3 regions of the Halomonas sp. RT37 genome follow, and region 1 is predicted to be linked to each of the others. Evidence: riboswitches for the same ligand, from Rfam matches in the RefSeq annotation. Region 1 holds a riboswitch; each other region holds the start of a gene.

Region 1 (8,419 bases):
GAGCGGGCGCGTTCGTCGTTGTCACTTGCCTGCTCGCCACCTTCGGACTGGCTGAAGGGCTGCAGAAAACCCGCGTCCAGCCCTAGCGTATCCAGTGCACGAAGCAGGCCGAGGCCGGCGGAGGTGAGGGCGACGCCGTCGTCGATGGGGATCAGCAGCAGCGTGCGGGACTGGGTGCTCACAGAACCTCCTCGAGCTTTGGCGTGGACGCCTGGCTCGCGATCAATTCCCGGGTCTGGCTGGCGATATAGCCTTCTTCGTCGGTGGGGATGACGCGGATCTCCGGCGCCGAGCTGGCGCCTCGGTCGTGGATCTGGCCTTCCTCGCCACGCCCGAGGCTCTCGTTGGCGTCAGCGTCCAGGCGCACACCGAGGGCCTCCAGGTGGCCCAGGGTCCGGGCGCGCACCAGGGCAGAGTTTTCGCCGATGCCGCCGGTGAAGGCGATGCCGTCGATCCGGGGCAGGGCACAGGCCAGGCCCGCCAAGGACTTGGCCAGGCGGTAGCAGAACACTTCGATGGCCAGGCTCGCGCCGGCGTGACCTTCACTGGCGGCCTGTTCGAGCTCACGCATGTCGTTGGTCAGCTCGGACAGCCCCAGCAGTCCGCTCTTCTGGTTGAGCAACTGATCGACGCCCTCCAGCGACATGCCTAGCTGGCGCGCCAGGTGCAGGTGCAGGCCGGGGTCGACGTCACCGCTGCGGGTGCCCATCACCAGGCCTTCCAGCGGGGTCATGCCCATGCTGGTGTCCAGGCTCCTGCCGGCCCATACCGCAGTGGCGGAGCAGCCATTGCCCAGGTGGGCGATCAGCCAGCCGCCTTCACCACGGGCGCTGACTTCTGTCAGGCGTCCGGTCACGTAGGCATGGCTCGAGCCGTGGAAGCCGTAGCGACGGATGCCGTGTCGGCTGTAGAGCTCTTCGGGGATGGCGTAGCGGTAGGCGTGGGGCGGCAGGGTCTGGTGGAAGGCGGTATCGAACACCGCCACCTGAGGCAGATCCTCGAACAGCCGGCGCGTGGCGACGATACCGTCGAGGTTGGCCGGATTGTGCAAGGGAGCCAGGCTGATGGTCTGGCGAATGGTGCGCACCACGGCGTCGTCGAGCAGGGTAGCGGCGGTGAAGCGCTCGCCGCCGTGTACCACCCGGTGGCCGATACCGATGGGCCGGTGGACGTCAAGGTGCTCGAGGATGGTCTTGAGCGCCAGGGCGTGGGTCGCTCGGGGAAGCGAGACCTCGCGGGCGCTGCCGTGTTCGTCTACAAGCTTGAGGCGAGCCTCGTGGCTACCCAGGCGCTCGGCGATACCGGACAGTCGGGGAGCGTCGGGGGCCTGATCGACCAGCGCGAACTTGATCGAAGAGGAGCCGCAGTTGATCACCAGAATCGGGGCTTTCATGCCATCTCCAGAAAAGACGCCTTGGTGAGGCGAGAATGCGTGGGATGGCGGCGAATCTAGCACCGCCCCGGGGCGCGAATAACTGGCCTGGGGAGGTAGTCGAACGGCTTTGCTGGTGGATCCGACGAAGCCGTGATGAGCGTCAAGTGCATGAATCTTCGAGTTAGACTTTTGTCTAACTTTGTGCGGCAGAACTGGGACCAGGCGTACAAGACGTGCATCCCCGGGCAGTCGAACGCTGCCCGGGGATGCGCCGGGGAGTGGCTTGTCTCAGACTTCCTTGTAGAGCTCCGCGCCTTGTTCACGGAAGGCCCGGGCGCGCTCCTCCATGCCGGCCATGACGGCGTCGCCGTCACCCTCCAGGCCGTTGTCGCGGGCGTAGTCGCGGACCTCCTGGCTGATCTTCATGGAACAGAACTTGGGGCCGCACATGGAGCAGAAGTGGGCCACCTTGGCGGAGTCCTTGGGCAGCGTCTCGTCGTGATAGGCGCGGGCGGTGTCAGGGTCCAGGCCCAGGTTGAACTGGTCCTCCCAGCGGAACTCGAAACGCGCCTTGGACAGGGCGTTGTCGCGGCGCTGGGCGCCGGGATGCCCCTTGGCCAGGTCGGCGGCGTGGGCGGCAATCTTGTAGGTGATGATGCCGGTCTTGACGTCGTCCTTGTCGGGCAGGCCCAGGTGCTCCTTGGGGGTGACGTAGCACAGCATGGCGCAGCCGTACCAGCCGATCATCGCCGCTCCGATGCCCGAGGTGATGTGGTCGTAGCCCGGGGCGATATCGGTCACCAGCGGCCCAAGGGTATAGAAGGGCGCCTCGTCGCAGTACTCGAGCTGCTTGTCCATGTTCTCCTTGACCAGGTGCATGGGCACGTGGCCGGGGCCTTCGATCATCACCTGGACGTTGTGGTTCCAGGCGATATGGGTCAGCTCACCCAGGGTCTTGAGCTCCGCCATCTGGGCCTCGTCGTTGGCGTCGGCCACCGAGCCCGGGCGCAGGCCATCGCCCAGCGAGAAGGCCACGTCGTACTGCTTGCAGATCTCGCAGATTTCCTCGAAGTGGGTGTAGAGGAAGCTTTCCTGGTGATGGTAAAGGCACCACTTGGCCATGATCGAGCCACCTCGGGAGACGATGCCGGTGACCCGGTTGGCGGTCAGCGGCACGTAGCGCAGCAGCACGCCTGCGTGGATGGTGAAGTAGTCCACGCCCTGTTCGGCCTGCTCGATCAGGGTGTCGCGGAACACCTCCCAGGTGAGGTCCTCGGCCACGCCCTTGACCTTCTCCAGCGCCTGATAGAGCGGCACGGTGCCGATCGGTACCGGCGAGTTGCGGATGATCCACTCACGGGTTTCGTGGATGTTCTGGCCAGTGGACAGATCCATGATGGTATCGGCGCCCCAGCGGATGCCCCAAGTCATCTTCTCGACCTCTTGCTCGATGGAGGAGGTCACCGCCGAGTTGCCCAGATTGCCATTGATCTTCACCAGGAAGTTGCGCCCGATGATCATCGGCTCGGCTTCCGGGTGGTTGATGTTGGCGGGGATGATGGCGCGCCCGGCGGCGACTTCCTGGCGCACGAACTCTGGGGTGATCTCCTCGGGAAGACGGGCGCCGAAGCCCTGCCCGGGATGCTGGTGGTCAAGGATGCGCTCGACCTCATCGCTGCCTCGATAGCCATCGGCCAGGGCCTGTCGACGCTGGTTCTCGCGGATGGCGATGAACTCCATCTCCGGGGTGATGATGCCGCGGCGGGCGTAGTGCAGCTGGGTAACATTGCCGGCGCGGCCATCGGCGCCACGACGTGCGCGGCGCGGCGTACGAGTCAGTTCGAAGCGCAGCGGAGCGAGCGTCGGGTCGTTGGCACGTCGGCGACCGTAGTCCGAGGTCGGGCCATCGAGCCATTCGGTGTCGTCGCGCTCCTCGATCCAGGGCCGGCGCAACTCGGCAAGCCCGCGGCGCAGGTCGACCTCGACCTGGGGATCGGTGTAGGGGCCGGAGGTGTCGTAGACCAAGAGCGGCGGGTTGGCCTCATCGGCCCCGGAGGTGCGGGTCGCCGACAGCGAAATCTCGCGAAACGGCACCCGCAGGTCGTCGCGGGAGCCCTGTACATGGACCTTGCGAGAGCCCGGCAGCGGCGCAACCGCGGCCTGGTCGACCTGGGCGGTCTCGGCCAGGAAGTGCGCACTATGGCGGGGTTTGTTTGAGGAAACGGGTTGATCGAGCGGCATTGGCTTGTCCTTCTCACGGCACTGGGTGCTGTCGTTGTTGTAGGCATGGCGCGAGGAAGGAGGGGGCGTCGTGGCCTGGGCCGTGAGCGCTTGATCCCTACGCTGGTCCTCACCGCGATGCCATGGCATCGGGGTTACCCCCAGATCAGGTTCAACGGGTCCCATGCGCTGCATGATCTCAGCCGCCTCTGGCGGCCCCCCGTCAAGCGTGGTGCTGATTGTGTTAGTCGCTTAGATCGAGTCCCATCTTCCAGAAGTCGATCTCGAGTCGTGTTGCGTCGGCGAAGATCCGTGACAGTCGCGCGAAGCGCTCGCCGGACACCTGGCCAAGCTGATCATCGAGCCAGGCCTGCTCCTGGCGCGCTGCGGCCTGGAAGTCGTCGCTTTCGTACATGGCGATCCAGGCGTCGAAGGGGTTGTCGGCACCGCGCAGGGTGTCCGGGCGGGCGTTGAGGTTTCGTGCGATATCGGCGTAGCCGACCATGCAGGGGGCCAGCGCCACGTGCAGGTCCAGGAGGTCGCCGCGGCTGCCGGCGTCCAGCACGTAGCGGGTATAGGCCAGGGTGGCGCGGGCTTCGGGCAGCTCGGCGAGTTCGGCCTCGCCGATGCCCCAGTCGCGGCAGAAGGCGAGATGCAGGCCGAGTTCCACGTCGAGGATGGTCTTCATGCCGTCGAAGGCGCCGCGCAGCTCGTCGAGGCTGTGGCTCTTGTAGGCCGCCAGGGCGTAGGCCCGGGAGAACTGCAGCAGAAACAGATAGTCCTGCTTCAGATAGTGACGGAAGCTGGCGTCGGCCAGTTCACCACGGCCAAGGGCGAGCACGAAGTCGTGTTCGATGTAGGCGTGCCAGTCATCGCGGCAGGCGTCGACAAGATCGGTAAAGCGGTAGCCCATGTTGCCTCCGGTTGGTGCGAATCCGGAGAGCGGCGGCCAAGGACACGGCGACGAGAAAGGAGGGAGGTGCGCGCGCAGGGGCTGGCACCACCGCCTGATTCCCTACGCCGGTTCAAGGTGTGAAGCCACACCGCACCCGGATCAGGTTCCACGGGATCGGCGCTGGCGGCCGGTGATTCGTCACCCTGGCCCTGCGCCATCTCAGCCGGATTCACCGGCACCCCGTCAAGCGAGTCTGGATCGAGTCTAGCATGACCTCGAAGGGAGTCCACCTCGGCTTGGCAAGAACCGATCCCGATCAGTAGATACGCCGCTGGGGGGAGGAGGTTTCCACGATATCGCGAGAGTGCAACTGCCCAGATATCTGGAGAAGTTTCCGCATGGTTGAGAATGCATTTTATCCGATTGAGGAAATGTGGCGAAGTAGAGTCCTGATTGATCAATTCGACAAAGTTTCGACGATTTTGTTGTTATTTAAAGGGATATTTGCGTGGTTTTTCCTGGATGTTCTCTGGATTGTATTTGCGTGTTTTGCGGCTGCCTGATAGAGAATATGTGAGAGAATCTAGAGTGAAAAAAGTACGTTTGTTTTATCGATATTCTGACAGTCGTTGTGCGCTTGACGACTCCTTTGTGAAGAAGGGCAGAAAGTGACAGGTGTGTTGGTCCCGTTTTATTGGCAGCATTGGTTCGCCGAGCTTTCATGGAAGCTAAAAATGCTTGCTTTGTTCTCTTTTGAACCACCCGTGGGTCAGGTAAATGGTGCATGGGGAAGGTTTTTATGAAGGGCTCCGGGGCCGTTGTCAGTGCTCGTTTCTCAACACAATAGACAAATATTTCGCCTATCTTTTTTTATGCAAATATTTTAGAAAGGAAGACGAGATGCCAGTGTTGGCGTAAACATTCCTATTCGTCGTGGCAATGTGTGATTTAAGATAGACGTTATCAATTTTGTTCGTTCACGACCGATGTTATATCTTATATCTGAGGTGATTAATATGAATCCATATTCGACACTTCCAGACCGTGCCTTCTGGAAAAAAGCTGTATCCGAAAAGTCGTTTTTTGACATATCCAATTTGTGGTCTCCACAGTTCAAGATCACAAAGGATAGTAGGGTGGTTACCTTCGGTTCCTGCTTTGCGCAACATATTGGAAATGCTCTTGATAGCAGAGGGTTCAACTGGGTCTCGACAGAAACTCCACCCAAGGGACTCTCGCAGGAAAATGCAAAAAAATACAATTACAATATTTTTTCGGCCAGAACCGGGAATATATACACTACCTCATTGTTGAAGCAGTGGGTAGAGTGGGCAACAGGGATAAAAGAGCCGCCTGAGGAGATTTGGGAAAAGGACGGACGGTTCTATGATCCCTTTCGCCCCGTGGTGGAACCAGAGGGTTTCTGTAGTAAAGAAGAGTTAATGCTCTCTCGAGAGGAGACAATAAAAGCGTTTAGGGAATGCATCGTCTCATCAGACTTCTTTGTCTTCACCCTAGGGTTGACTGAAAGCTGGTTCAATGCGGAATACGGCTACGAGTATCCGATGTGTCCCGGAACTTCAGCAGGGACCTACCTGAAAGGTATCCATGCGTTCAAGAATCAGATGTATCCCTCTGTGATGAATGATCTGCGAGATGCCATAGAAATAATGCGTCATGAGAATCCTGCGCTACGCCTTATATTGACAGTTTCCCCTGTTCCTTTGGTAGCGACCAACTCCAGGAACAACGTGATCGTCGCTACAATGGAATCCAAGTCAGTGTTGCGCGCCGTGGCTGGGCAAATTGCTAGAGGTTGTAATTATGTGGATTATTTTCCTTCGTATGAAATAATCAACAGCCCGGTTTTCAAGGGGGTGTTTTTCGAACCCAATCAACGAAGTGTTAACCCCCACGGTGTCGATTTTGTGATGAATCATTTTTTTTCTTCTCTGAGGACAAAGTTCGGCGCTGAGATTTTCGGAAAACAAAACAAGAGGGTAGGTAACGTAAAGAAAGTTAATGATCTGGTTTGCGAAGAAGAGATCTACGACGCCTTTGGAGGTAAGGAATGAAGAAAAATATTTGTGTGCTGGGCAATAGCCACGTTGGTGCTTTGAAAAGAGCCTGGGACCTGATGCCGGAGTGGCATCAAGAATATAATCTTGTCTTCTTTACCGCTAGAAGTAATGGCTTGGGTGGACTGATTCTCATCGATAATAAACTTGTTCCAAAAACAGCTAGATTAAAGAGAACCATCACCTATACATCGGGTGGCAAGAGTGAAATTGATATCGTTGAATATGACCTATTCTTGATTTACGGACTTCAGATGGAAGTTTTTTTTGTCGAACTTGGGAAGTTTTTTTCATCAGCAGTAATAAAACAAGCCGTGCAGGATAGTGTCAAGGGTACGACGTCCTGGAAGATCATGGAAATGATCAGGAGCGTGACCAATAAAAAGATATATGTTGGACATAATCCCCTGCCTATTCAGAAGAAAGGTGATGATAGAAGTTATCCTCCGGAAAGCTACCTGTCCGGAATAAAGTTGATGAACGATGAAGTGTATGATAAATGCAATGCCGAGTTGATCGCTCAGCCTGCTGATACCATCGTCAACGGATGTTTTACGGAGCGGGAGCTCTCGAAGGGAAGTAAAAGATTGCCTGTAGGGGATGCCATGGATGAGGAAGCGCATCCAGACCATGATATCAGGCATATGAACGAAGAGTTCGGGAAAAAGTGGCTATCCTGCTTTTTAAGTAGAGATTGACAAAGGGTTGTCCTGGCGGATGTGTGTTATTCGGAGCTGGAGAACGCTCTTTGTAGAGCAAAGCGTTACCACCAGACAGCGGCAAACAGATGAATCATGGATCACGCCACTATGCTTGACGTGTTGTAGTCCGCTGGGATTCCCCCTCCGGATGATGCAAAAGGAGGGGGAGGACACAACGCTGTGCCACGGCACCGGCTCAGTCGACGGGCTTCTCGCCGGAGACTTCCGGCGCCGATTCCGTGCCGTGCTCACGAAAGGACTGCACCGGCATCTCGCGGGGGATTTCCCGTGGCGGCTCGGCCGGGGTCGCCGGCGGCGGTGGTGCCTCGGCGACGCGAAGCTCGCCTACCACCGCCGGGGGGCGGGTCTCGCTCGGGACCAGCAACAGGCCGGCGCGCCTCAGGGCCCGGCCGATGCTCAGGCTGGAGCTCCAGCGGACCAGCGGAGCGGCCATCACCAGGCCGAGCCACACCGGCGTCAGCCAGATGAAGAAGCTCGGGGTGAAGGCCCAGGTCACCAGCGCCCACAAGGCGCCGATCAGTGACCATAGCCAGGTGTGGCGAAAGGCTTCCTTCCAGGGCAGGGCGCGGCCCTCGCGGGACTGTGGATCCCAGGCCACGGTGCGGCCGCTCAGTACCTGAATCACGAAACGACTGTGGAACACCATCATCAGCGGCGCGATGAGCATGGCAAACAGCGTCTCGAGCAGCATGCTGGCGACGAGCCGGGCCCGTCCGCCATAGGCCTGCGGGTTCTGGATCAGCCCCAGCACCAGCCCCAGTACCTTGGGCATCAGCAGCATGCCCAGGGTACCGATCAGCAGCGGCATGATCAGGTTGGGTGGGGCGATCGGCCAGTCGGGAAACAGCTGCGAACTCGAGGTGAAGAAGTTGGTCGGCACCAGCGCCCGGATCAGGGCGTCGATGGTGCTGATCACCAGGATCGCCAGCCACACCAGCGACGACAGGTAGGCGAGGGCACCGAAGAAGAAGTGCAGACGGCTGAGCACGTGCAGTCCGCGCCCGCCGAGCAGGCGCATATGCTGCAGGTTGCCCTGGACCCAGCGCCGGTCGCGTTTGGCGTAGTCGAGGATATGACTCGGCATCTCTTCGAAGCTGCCGCCCAGGTCGGTGCGCATGCGCACCTGCCA
Region 2 (8,419 bases), 180 kb from region 1:
CCTTGGCCTCATCGAGGCCGCGTGAGGCCACCACCTGACTGACGCCTTGCTCGTCGAGTTCGACCACCTGCAGCACCTGCTGCTGGTTCTCCTCGACCACCCGCAACGTCATCTCGGCGCCACCGGCCACGCTGGCAGTCAGCGGGTCCGCCGACATCAGCATGCGTGGCTCGAGTCCCTCGAACACGAACCGGGACGGCTCTGCCTGGGCACGACGAGCACGCCTGGGCTGGCGGAGAAGACGAGCGATCAATTCGGACAGAGGCTTGCGCTGGTGGCGACTCATGGGGGGACTCCGGTGGCGAAAAACGTCAAGAGGCGCATCGCGGCGACGATACGCCCCCTGATCTCGGTCGATCAGTGAACGGGAGTGTCCTGTTCGGCGTCGGACGCGACCGCCTCCTCGGCGGGGTCGCCCTTGGCCAGAGCACCCAGCCGCGAACCACCCTGCGCCTGACGGCTCAGTCGATTGAGATTGCGCAGCGACTGCAGGTGGACGTAGAGCAGCTCCAGTTCGTCACTGTCCAGCAGCGCCTTGAGGCTGTCCTCAGGCAGCGCCTTGAGCTTCTGACGGTTGACCGCCTGGAAGCCGGTCAGGGTGCGCTGACCACCTTCCGGCAAGCGAATCTGGGCCTCGACCGACTCGAGCAGGTCGAGCTCGACCAGACGGGCGCAGAAGGCGCGGGTGCGCTGGAAGTGCGCCTGATAGTCCTGAAGGAAGTCCAGCACCTTGCCCAGGTACTGGGTCTGCTCACCGTCGGCGTCGAAGAAGCGCTCGCCGCGACCGTCACGATTGAGCCCTTCGTAGTCATCATCGATGCACAGGGTGAAGGTCTTGTCGTTGTCGGCGGAGGCAAACACGAAGGGATAGCGGCGGAAGAAGGCCGGCACGTACTCACCGCGCCACTGGCCTTCACGGTCCACCAGCAGATTCTGGTCCTGCTCGAGTCCCAGCACGGCGACCGGCAGCACCCCGTCGTCGGCCTGGGTGAAGACGATCGGCAGGTCGGTGGCGGCGGTCGGAAATTCGGCCGCCATCAGCGGCACCGAGTTCACCCCGCTGGCAAAGCCGAAGTCCTTGCCGACCTTGAGCGACAGCTCGCCATGCTTGTCGCGGGTGATCGGCTGAACGTTGCGATAGATAAGAAGTTGAGTCGCCATGAAAGAGTCCTCTAGTACTTGAGTGTCGTCCCTGGGCCTGGACGTCAGCGCCATTGCGCGGCCAGCGCGCCGGTGGAAGTCGGGGAGACCAGTGTCACCCCGTGGTAGAAGGTCACGAAGGGTTCGCCTTTCGCATCGAACCCCAGAGAAAGGTTGCTCAGCGGCTTGTCGCCGTGGGCGGCGATCCACTCGATCGCCTGTGCGCGCGACGTACAGCGCCACTCGCGAGCCAGCGACAACAAAAGGCCCGCCAGTTCGCCCAGACGTATCTCGGCCGGATGTAGATGCAGATTGAGGGAATCACGACCGGTATCGCGACCCTGGCGCCGTTCCTCGATCCTCACGGTCAACGGTGGCCAGGGCTTTCGTGCCAGCGCGTGGCTGACCTCGAGCTGTTCGATCACGTCACCGACGAGCGGGGGCATCGCCGCAAGCGTGCTCGCCAATGCATGGCGCACCGCCTCGGCGCTCTCGAGCAGGACATAGTCGGAGACACTGGCGTCGACGCCAGGGCGCCACTTCCACGCCTGGTACAGCGGGAAGCGACGCCCCGGCAGGGCCTTGTCCGGCAGCGGCGCTTCCCAGTACACCTTGGTGGTCGCGGCCTCCAGCCCGAGATGCAGATAGTGCGCCATCGTCTGCGTCGACAGTCCGGCGACGAAGGCCCTCCGGTCGCCAGGCGCCAGCGCCAGCGACTCCAGCAACCCCTCGAGGCGCACCGCCAGATCGTCGGCGTCAACGCCCTCGAGCGGCACACTGTAGAGCCTGCGCTGATGCGCCCAGCGGGCGGGAGCGCACTTGACCGAGCGCTCGGCACTGTAGGGACGCGCGAGGCTATCGAGCCAGGACTCGATCAACGCCTGACGCTCGGCGAAGGGCCGGGGTTCAGTGCTGGAAGGCAAGGAGGTCCATCCGGTCATTCATATGGGCGTCGATCTCCGCCAGGTCTTCGCCATTGATGACGCCGGCGGCATGCTTCAGCCGCAGCACGCTGATCAGGTAGTCGTAGCGCGCACTGGCAAGTTCGCTGCGGGCGAAGAACAGATCGCGCTCGGCGTCGAGCAGTTCGAGCACCGGCATGACACCGGATTCATAGGCCACCTGGCGGTATTCGACGATGCGCTGGTTGGCGCTCAAGGACTCGCTCAGAGCCCTGACCCGGGACATGGCGGTGACGATACCCTCGAAGGCCGCACGTATCTCGCGGTCGAGTTCTCGCCGCACCTGTTCGAGTCGAGCCTGCCCTGCCTCGATCAGACGGGTTCCTTCGCGCACCTCCGACGACACTCGCCCACCGCTGTAGACCGGCACATCGAGGCCGACCCGAATGGTCTGGGTCTCGACCTCGCTGCCGCCGCCGAACAATGAGCCCTCGGTCTCGTCGTTGTCGTAGTCGAGACTCAGATCGAGGGTCGGATAGTGACCACCACGACTCACCTTGACCTGCTGATTGGCCACTTCCACCGCCAGCCGTGCGGCTGACAGACGAGGATTACGCTGCATCGCCAGCTCGATCCAGGCCTCGACTGACGACGGTTCCGGGCTCGCCAGGGTCAGGTCCTCATCGACCAGGCTAAGCTCCACCGGACGCACGCCGCTGACCTCGGCCAGGGCATTGAGGGCATCGCGCAGACGGTTGGCCACGTCCAGCTCCCGCGCCTCGACCTGCAGAAAGCGCGCCTGGGCGTCGAGCAGATCGATCTCGCGAATCAAACCGTCCTCGAAACGCGCCCTGACCTGCTCGAGATTGGTCTGGACCTGCTTCTTTTCGGCCTGCAGGAAACTCAGGTTTTCCGACAGGGCGAGTACCGCAAAGTAGCGTTCGGCCACCCGCAGGTAGAGATCCTGGCGCGAGACCTCGAGCTCGGACGCGGCCTGCTGGATCTCCAGCTTGGCCTGGCCAAAGGCTGCCCAGCGGGAATAGTCATAGATCGACTGCTCGAGCGAGACACCGTAGACGGTGGTCGGGTAGGACGTGCTGCCGCTGCCGTAGACCTCGTTGTCGGTACTGACGATGTCCTGGGAGATCTCGCTGCGCTCGACATTGACATTGATCTGCGGCAGCAGCGCTGAGCGCGCCTGATAGTAACGCTCATCGGTGGCCTGCTTACCATGAAAGTCGGCCTGAAACTGAGGATCGCTGTCCACCGCGAGCTCGTGAAGTTCCAGCAGACTTTCTGCCAGCACGGACGGAGCAAGCAGGCACGCCCACCCGCCCAACGCCAGGCCGAACGCAAGCTTGTTGAGATGCATGATGATTTTTCCCCTGCGCACCGGTGGGACAAACACCGGCATTACGCAACTGCTTTGTAATATTTTATTAACAACGGATGTACGATATTACCCACATCTTTTGTAGGAACACAGCTCCTATCTACTCTTTTGCAGGCAACATGATCAACGCAGTATCGACGCAGTAGGAAACTACATCGCAAAAGATGAGAAAGTTCATACCCGCTATCGCATTCCGCAACCGAAGGGAATCGGGTAACACATTGAAACCTGGAAAGTTCAGGAACTACGCCTAGGCAGGAGGCACTCTTCGGGGCCGAGGGTGTGGTGAAAATCCCGTGACGGGAAGGTGATGCCAGGGCCTGCCAGCCGCTGTCACCTCAGCCCAGCCACCTGAGATTACCCAACCACCCACACTGGGCCTTTCAGACTAGACCGCAAGCACGAGCAAAGTCCTACGTCAGCGATGACAACGCTGCACCTGGCGACACCTGGGCACTATTCATCCTGGCTGGCAATGCGGTTGCGACCACTACGCTTGGCGCTGTACAAGCGCCGGTCGGCGCGCTCGAACAGCGGTGCAAATCCCTCCCCCTTGCGATACTGGCTGACGCCGATGCTGATGGTGATGCGAATCGTCTGTCCATCCGACAGGGTGATTTCCCCCCCTTCCACCGCACGACGCACCCGCTCGGCCGCCTTGATCGCCTCGGGCAAGGCGGTGCGCCGCATGACCACCACGAACTCCTCGCCGCCGGTGCGCGCCACCAGATCGCCATCACGCAGGCAGTTGGCTACTGTCTGCGCCAGCCAGGTGAGCACCTGGTCACCGGCCGAATGACCGAAACCATCATTGACCTGCTTGAAGAAGTCGATATCGACCGCGGCCAGCGAGAACACCATCCCGCCACTGTCGCATTCCTCGATCAGGCGGGTGACGTGGCGATCCAGCTGGCTTCGATTGGGGAGTCCGGTCAAGGCATCGGTCATCGCCTGGTCTTCCAGCTGATCACGTTCGAGGCGAATACGCTCGACCTCCATCTCGTTGGAAATGACACGTTCGACGGCCCCGACCAGTAGCCGGACCAACTCGATGTCGACCTCACTGAAGGCGTGCCGGCGCACCGACGGACTGGAGAAGTTCAGGGTTCCCCAGACCTTGCCCTGGATCCGCAGCGGTGCACCGATATAGGTCTCCAGCTGAAAGTTCTCGTAGCAGGGGTGGCCCTTGACTCGCTCGTCCTGCCCGGCGCGGTGGGTATGGAAGACGTCATCGGCGTCGAGGGTCAGCCGACAGTAGGTGTCACCCAGTGCAAAGCTATCGCCGGCCCCTACTGGCGCATTATCCGAGGCCGCCCAGCGCACCGTGTAACGCTCCCCCTCGACCTGACTGACCAGCGCGATATCCAGCCTCAGGTAGCTCAAGGCGTCACGCAGCAGCATGTCGACGATCTCTGATACTCCGATATCGGTGCGATTTACCCCGGTATGGACATCCCGTAACAACTGGATCATCGAGCGATACTCGGAGACGTCCTGGATGATGGCGTAGAAGCCCATCACTTCATCTTCCACCAGGTCCGGCAGATAGTGGACCTTGAAGTAGATCTGGCGACCATCCTGGAGCACCAGGGAATCCTCGTAGCTGACCTCCTGCCCCGCCAGCGCCAGATCGAAACGTGGCCGGATCTTGGCGTAGGAGTCTGCATCGAGCACCGAAGACACCGGCTGCCCCATCAGCGCCTCGGCAGGCAGGCCGATGAAGTCGAGGTAGGCACGATTGTTGAAACGGAAGCAGAAGTCGCGGTCGACGTAGGCCACCATCACCGGCAGGTGGTCGGCCATCCGCGCGATGACACCGCGGCTTGCCTTCTGCCGAGCCGACAGTCGCAGCACCAGCCCACCATCGGCCAGGCGACAGCAGCTACCATCGCCCATTTCCAGCGGCATCGAAGGCTTGGCAGCGTGAGCGGCACCCCGGGAGACCCAGGCTTCAGCTACTGCCGCGGCCTCGCCAGGCAGCTCTGCCAGCCCCCGCCCGATCCAGACGTCTCCAGGCTCGCCCAGCACGCGCACGGCATCACCGACCACGTCGTGCACCTGCAACTCCGGCGTCAGGCGTACCAGCACCGTTCCGGACGACACCAATGCCTCTTCCACCCAGGCAAAACGCTCCATGAGGACATCTCCTTGCGTAAGCCCTGCCCTGGACCGGCAGCAGGTCAATACCCTGGCGGCTCGCGTGCCGTCTTCTCTAGCCTATGAAAAGATGCTTATAGATGCCGGATTATTTCGCTTGCCCGCTTCCACGCTATGCTGGCGTGGCCGACACCGCCGCGGGAGCTGCCCATGATCCACCAGGACCTTGTCGCCATCGAACACGCCCTGACGCTGGCCAATCGCGGGGATACCAGTTGGCTGTGCACACGCCTGGACACCCCTGCTCCCGCCTTCCCCCACCTGAGCGTCACCAGCGATGCCGATGGCCCCGGGTACGCCGGACAGCCCATCTTGCTGACCCAGGCCCGGGGCGGCGGCGCCTGCCTGGTCAATATCGACAACAACGCCAACGATGGCACCCCCTGTCTGGTCGAGCGCCTGTCACCGAGCAGCGAGACCCTGGTGCACCTGGAGGTCATCCATGCAACGCTCGCCGGCCAGCCATCGCTGATTCGCCGCGTCAGCCTGGGCAGTACGTCCATGAACCTGCAGCGACCCACGCCAACCAGTCCGCTGGTCCAGATCGGCGACGACGTCGTCGAGGTGCTGATCCAGCCGGCCTTGCGTCTGGTACTGACCGGCCACTCTCCGGTCAATGCCGACCTGGCGCGCCAGGGACAACGGCTCGGCTTCGAGGTCATCCTGTGCGCCCCAGACCACCCCGACACGCATCACTCGACAGCGCCCCTGCCGGCAGGCGTCGAGTTCCAGCGCGCGCCCGCGGCTCCCTTCCTGCGCGGCGGCGGCGGGCACCGACGCACCCTGGTGATGGACGCCACCGACGCCTCGGCCATTGTGCGAGCGAGCCGCGAGGCCTGCTGTCATGGCTATCTGGCGATGGCTGACATCGATCCACGCCGGGCGGCAAACTGGCTTTACGATGGCTGGCACAGCCTGCGCACCTCGCCCACCGTCTGACGCCCCGTCGCTGCGGCCAAAGCGCCAATTGACAGCCATCGGAGGCGGTCCTACGCTGTGCGCATTCCTGGGGGAGCCTGACGGCTGAGATTCCGCATCACGCGGTAACCCTTTGAACCTGATCCGGGTCATGCCGGCGAAGGGAAGGATGGTTGCGTTATCTCCTCTTTCTTCCTGTCCGCCGCTCGTCCCGCCTGTCCACCGGTCCCTGCGGACAACGACAAGAAAGAGGTCTTCTTTCGATGATGCTCGATCCCACCTGGACGGCGCTGTGGCTTCTGCTGTGCGCCGCCATCTTTGCCATCCCCGGCCTGATCTATGCCCGACGTCGTCAGGGCGGCCTGGATGACTACATCTCGGCTCGCAACAGCCAGAACACCCGCGCCACGGTGTTGACCCTGGTGGCCACCACCCTGGGCACCTGGATCCTGTTCGGCCCCGCCCAGGCGGCCACCTGGGGCGGCATCGGCGCGGTACTGGGCTATGCGCTGGGTTCCATGGTACCGCGCCTGGTGATGATCCCGCTGGGACGACGCATGCGTGAGCTGATCCCCGAAGGCCACGGCCTTACCGAGTTCGTGATCCATCGCTACGGGCGCACCATGTACGCCTTCACCCTGACGATCATGCTGTTCTATCTGTTCATTTCGCTGGCGGCAGGCCTCACCGCAATCGCCCATATGGTCACCCTGCTGGCGCCGATCCCTCTGTGGCTGACCGCCTGCGTAGTGATGATCGCGACCCTGCTCTACACCTTCTACGGCGGCCTGCGCACCACCATCTTCACCGACAAGGTACAGATGCTGGTGATCCTGCCGTTGCTGGCGCTGCTGCTGGTGTTCGGCTGGCAGGCCGCCGGCGGCGTCGCGCCGACGCTCGAGGGCCTGCAGGAACGTGCGCCCCAGTTGCTGGATGTCACCGATGCCGGTGGCCTGCGTGCCGGCCTGACGTTCTTTATCGCGGTGATGCTGACCGGCCTGTTCTACCAGGGCACCTGGCAGCGCATCTACGCCGCCCGGGACAGCAAGGTGCTGCGGCGGGGCTTCTGGATCGCAGGGCTGTTCAACTTTCCGGTGATCGTGCTGATGGGCCTGTTCGGCCTGGCCTTCGTCGGCCTCGGGCTCGAGGGAGACGGTTCGGTGGCGCTGTTCAGCGTGCTGCTGTCCGAGGTGCCGCGGTGGTTCGCCCTGGCCTTGATTCCGCTGGGTCTGGCCCTGGTGATGAGCAGTGCCGACACCACCGTCAACGCCACCTCCAGCATCATCGCCGTCGACATGCACCGGCTGCTGCCCCAGGCCAGCGAAGCCACCCTGATGCGCCTGGCACGCTGGCTGATCGTCGCCGCAGCGGTGCCGGTGACCTGGGTGGCGGCCCAGGGCTACAGCGTGCTCTATCTGTTCCTGCTGGCGGACCTGCTGTGCTCGGCGGCGGCCTTCCCGGTGTTCTTCGGTCTGTTCAATCGCCGCTACGACGGGCGCAACGCGGTCCTCAGCACCGCTGCAGGTCTGGTCGCCGGGCTGGCGATGTTCCCGTCCCCCAGCGGCGGTACCGCCACCCTGCTGGAATCCTTCCTGCTGGCGGCCTTCGTGCCGGTGCTGGTCTCGCTGGTGCTGATGAAGCTGCTGCCATCCCGCCAGGACTATGACTTCACCCGCATGGGCAGTCTGGTGCGGCGTTTCCAGAGCTGACACCGCCACGCTGACAGCCTGGCAAGGCGTGATAAAAAACAGCGGGACGTGCTGACGCGTCCCGCTGTTGTCGTTTCAAGGCCTGGCGATCAGGGGCCCTGGCAGTTCCGGCTCATCAGCGCCCGGGCCGCACCAGCCCCAGGTGATCGCGCAGGGTGCGGCCCTGGTACTCGCGTCGAAACAGCCCGCGGCGCTGCAGT
Region 3 (2,810 bases), 180 kb from region 1:
ATGACTAACCCGCAGCGGGCAGGGCAGGCCGATGGGGGTGCAACAGATGGTGCTAGGCTGATCCTGCAGGGTCCGGTAACGGAGGTAACCATGTGCGGCCGTTTCGCCTGTTACACACCTTTTGCTCAGCTGGCGGCGCTGATGCGCTTGCCGGTGGCGCCGCGCCTGCCCGAGCAGGAGCCGCCACCTCGCTACAATGTCGCGCCGGGCACCTGGATCACGTCGCTGGCCATGGACGGGGAGGGCGTACCTTCCTTTACCTCGATGTGGTGGGGCTATCGACCCCACTGGGCCCAGGCCGGGGCGCCGGAGCCGATCAACGCCACCGTGGAGAAGGTCGCCACCTCGCGCTATTTTCGTGGGGCCTTTGCCCGCCATCGCTGCCTGGTGCCGGCGGATGGCTGGTACGAGTGGCTGCCGGGCGAGACCGGTAAGCAGCCTTATTTCTTGTGTCGTGAAGATCGCGCGCCGCTGTGGCTGGCGGCGATCTTCAGTGAAAGGGACGACGGCTGGCCGGGCCTTGCCATCCTTACCGAACCCGCCCGGGGCTGCGCGAGTGAGGTGCACGCCCGGATGCCGCTGGCGCTGGACGACGGCAGCCTTGAACCCTGGCTCGATCCTGCCCTGAGTGATCGCGACGTCATGCGCCAGACGGTGCGGCATCTACCTGCTGGCGCCTTCGAGGCATGGCCGGTCTCGACCAGGGTCAATCGGGCGGGAGAGGAAGGAAGGGACTTGATGGAAGCCGTCCAGGCACCGGGCTGAGCGTCGGGTCTGAAGCGCCCATCTGCATGCCCTGGCTGCGGTGATGTTCCAGGTGCTGCGCGGCTTGTCCGCCCCGCGCCGATGGGCTAAGGTCGAAGGCGCATGGCACGGGGTGTCCCGCACGATAGCGGGGCTGAGAAACACCCGTCGAACCTGATCCAGTTCATACCGGCGAAGGGATGTCAGCGCAGTCGTCAGTCCAGGGGTCGGCGTGCGTTCCTCGCCTCGACCAAGGACCCGCCAGATGACCCTTTCCGACGCCTCACCCGCTACCTCCGCAAGCCCGCCCGCGCTTCCCATTTCCCGCCAGCTGGTCGTCGTCACCGGCGCCGGACGTGGCCTCGGTGTCAGCCTGGCGCGCAGTTTCCTCGAGCAGGGCGCGCGGGTGGTGGTCAACTATCGACGCAGCGAAGAGGGCGCCAACTCGCTGGTAGCCGACTATCCCGAGCAAGCCCTGGCGGTGGCCGCCGACGTCTGTGATCGCTGCGCCGTCGATGCCATGTTCGCGCGTGCCCGCGAGCACTTCGGCGCGCCGGTTACCACCTTGATCAACAATGCGCTGCCGGACTTCGCCTTCAACGGCGACGCCCGCCCCGGTCCCGACGAGCTGACCTGGGAGCACCTCGATCATCAGCTTCAAGGGGTCGCCCGGGGTGCGCTGAACACGGTGCAGGCTTCGCTTGCCGGCATGCGTGAGGCCGGCTTTGGTCGCATCGTCAATATCGGTACCAACCTGTTCCAGAACCCGGTGGTGCCCTACCACGACTACACCGCCGCCAAGGCGGCGCTGCTGTCGCTGACGCGCACCCTGGCCCACGATCTGGGCCCGGACAACATCACCGTGAACATGATCTCCGGGGGCCTATTGCGCACCACCGATGCCTCCCGCGCCACGCCGGAGGCGGTGTTCGATCTGATCGCCGCCAGCACACCGCTGAGACGGGTGACCACGCCGCAAGAGTTTGCCGACGCTGCGCTACTGTTCGCCTCGCCCTGGTCGCGAGCGGTCACCGGCCAGAACCTGGTGGTCGACGGCGGACTGGTGAAGGACTGATGGCCAGCATGCACCTCAATCTGTTCATCATGGGCTGTGGCCACCACAAGGCGGCCTGGCGTCATCCCCGTTCCAGCGTCGAGCGCCTGGCCGATATCCGCTACTACGAGGAGCTGGCGCGGCTCGCCGAGCGGGGTCGCTTCGATGCGGTGTTCTTCGCCGATGGTCACGCCGCGGGCAACATCGCCGACGGTCCGCTGTGGACCCTGGAGCCCCTGACCATGCTGGCGGCCATGGCGCGGGCCACCGAACACATCGGGCTTATCTCGACCGTCTCCAGCACCTTCTATACGCCGTTTCATGCTGCGCGCATGCTGGCCTCGCTGGACCATATCTCCGACGGACGCCTGGGCTGGAACCTGGTGACCTCGATGTTCGACAGCGAGGCGCGCAACCATGGGCTCGAGGCCATGCCGAGCCACGCCGAGCGCTATGCCCGGGCGGAGGAATTCGCCAATACCGTGCTGGCGCTGTGGGACTCCTGGAGTGACGACGCCCTGGTGAGGGATCGCCAGGGCGATTACGTCGACGCCAGCCGGGTCGGTCCCATCCATCATCACGGCGAGCACTTTCTGGTGGATGGCCCGCTGACGGTGCCGCGTCCGCCCCAGGGCCACCCGGTGCTGTTCCAGGCAGGCGCCTCGGATCAGGGCCGTGACCTGGCCGCGCGCTGCGCCGAGGCCATCTACGCGGTGGCCTACGATCTGCCCTCGGCCCAGGCCTACTACAGCGACCTTCAGGCCCGGGTAAAGGCCGCTGGCAGACCGAAGGTCGCGATCATGCCGGGGCTCGTCACCTACGTCGGCTCCACCGAAGAGGAGGCCAGACGCAAGCAGCGGGAGCTCGACGAACTGTTGCCGGTGGACAGCTCCCGGCGCCAGTTGAGTCAGTTCATCGGTCAGGACGTGAGCGACTGGGAATTGGATGCCCCGGTGCCCGAGCTGCCGCCACTGGAGGCCTTCAGCGGGCCCAAGGGGCGCTACGCCACGAT

Evidence for each region. A riboswitch is a leader RNA that binds a small molecule or an ion and turns the genes downstream of it on or off. The one in region 1 is predicted to bind thiamine pyrophosphate.
Region 2: it holds a riboswitch for thiamine pyrophosphate, as region 1 does, so the genes downstream of both, NFG58_RS06785 (sodium:solute symporter family protein) here and thiC (phosphomethylpyrimidine synthase ThiC) in region 1, are expected to answer to the same signal.
Region 3: it holds a riboswitch for thiamine pyrophosphate, as region 1 does, so the genes downstream of both, NFG58_RS06775 (3-oxoacyl-ACP reductase) here and thiC (phosphomethylpyrimidine synthase ThiC) in region 1, are expected to answer to the same signal.

The regions. Positions count from the first base shown of each region.
Region 1 covers NZ_CP098827.1:1,340,077-1,348,495, forward strand. The annotation lists gene pta (phosphate acetyltransferase) at 1-182, opposite strand, end outside; gene NFG58_RS05980 (acetate kinase) at 179-1,393, opposite strand; gene thiC (phosphomethylpyrimidine synthase ThiC) at 1,664-3,616, opposite strand; TPP riboswitch at 3,694-3,828, opposite strand; gene tenA (thiaminase II) at 3,840-4,508, opposite strand; TPP riboswitch at 4,590-4,743, opposite strand; gene NFG58_RS05995 (GSCFA domain-containing protein) at 5,507-6,565, shown strand; gene NFG58_RS06000 (hypothetical protein) at 6,562-7,266, shown strand; gene mdoH (glucans biosynthesis glucosyltransferase MdoH) at 7,466-8,419, opposite strand, start outside.
Region 2 covers NZ_CP098827.1:1,523,515-1,531,933, reverse strand. The annotation lists gene NFG58_RS06815 (LEPR-XLL domain-containing protein) at 1-286, opposite strand, end outside; gene NFG58_RS06810 (SapC family protein) at 358-1,161, opposite strand; gene NFG58_RS06805 (hypothetical protein) at 1,206-2,063, opposite strand; gene NFG58_RS06800 (TolC family outer membrane protein) at 2,047-3,414, opposite strand; gene NFG58_RS06795 (diguanylate cyclase) at 3,892-5,571, opposite strand; gene NFG58_RS06790 (hypothetical protein) at 5,743-6,531, shown strand; TPP riboswitch at 6,591-6,693, shown strand; gene NFG58_RS06785 (sodium:solute symporter family protein) at 6,774-8,219, shown strand; gene NFG58_RS06780 (LLM class flavin-dependent oxidoreductase) at 8,335-8,419, opposite strand, start outside.
Region 3 covers NZ_CP098827.1:1,520,492-1,523,301, forward strand. The annotation lists gene NFG58_RS06770 (SOS response-associated peptidase) at 91-765, shown strand; TPP riboswitch at 864-962, shown strand; gene NFG58_RS06775 (3-oxoacyl-ACP reductase) at 1,010-1,819, shown strand; gene NFG58_RS06780 (LLM class flavin-dependent oxidoreductase) at 1,819-2,810, shown strand, end outside.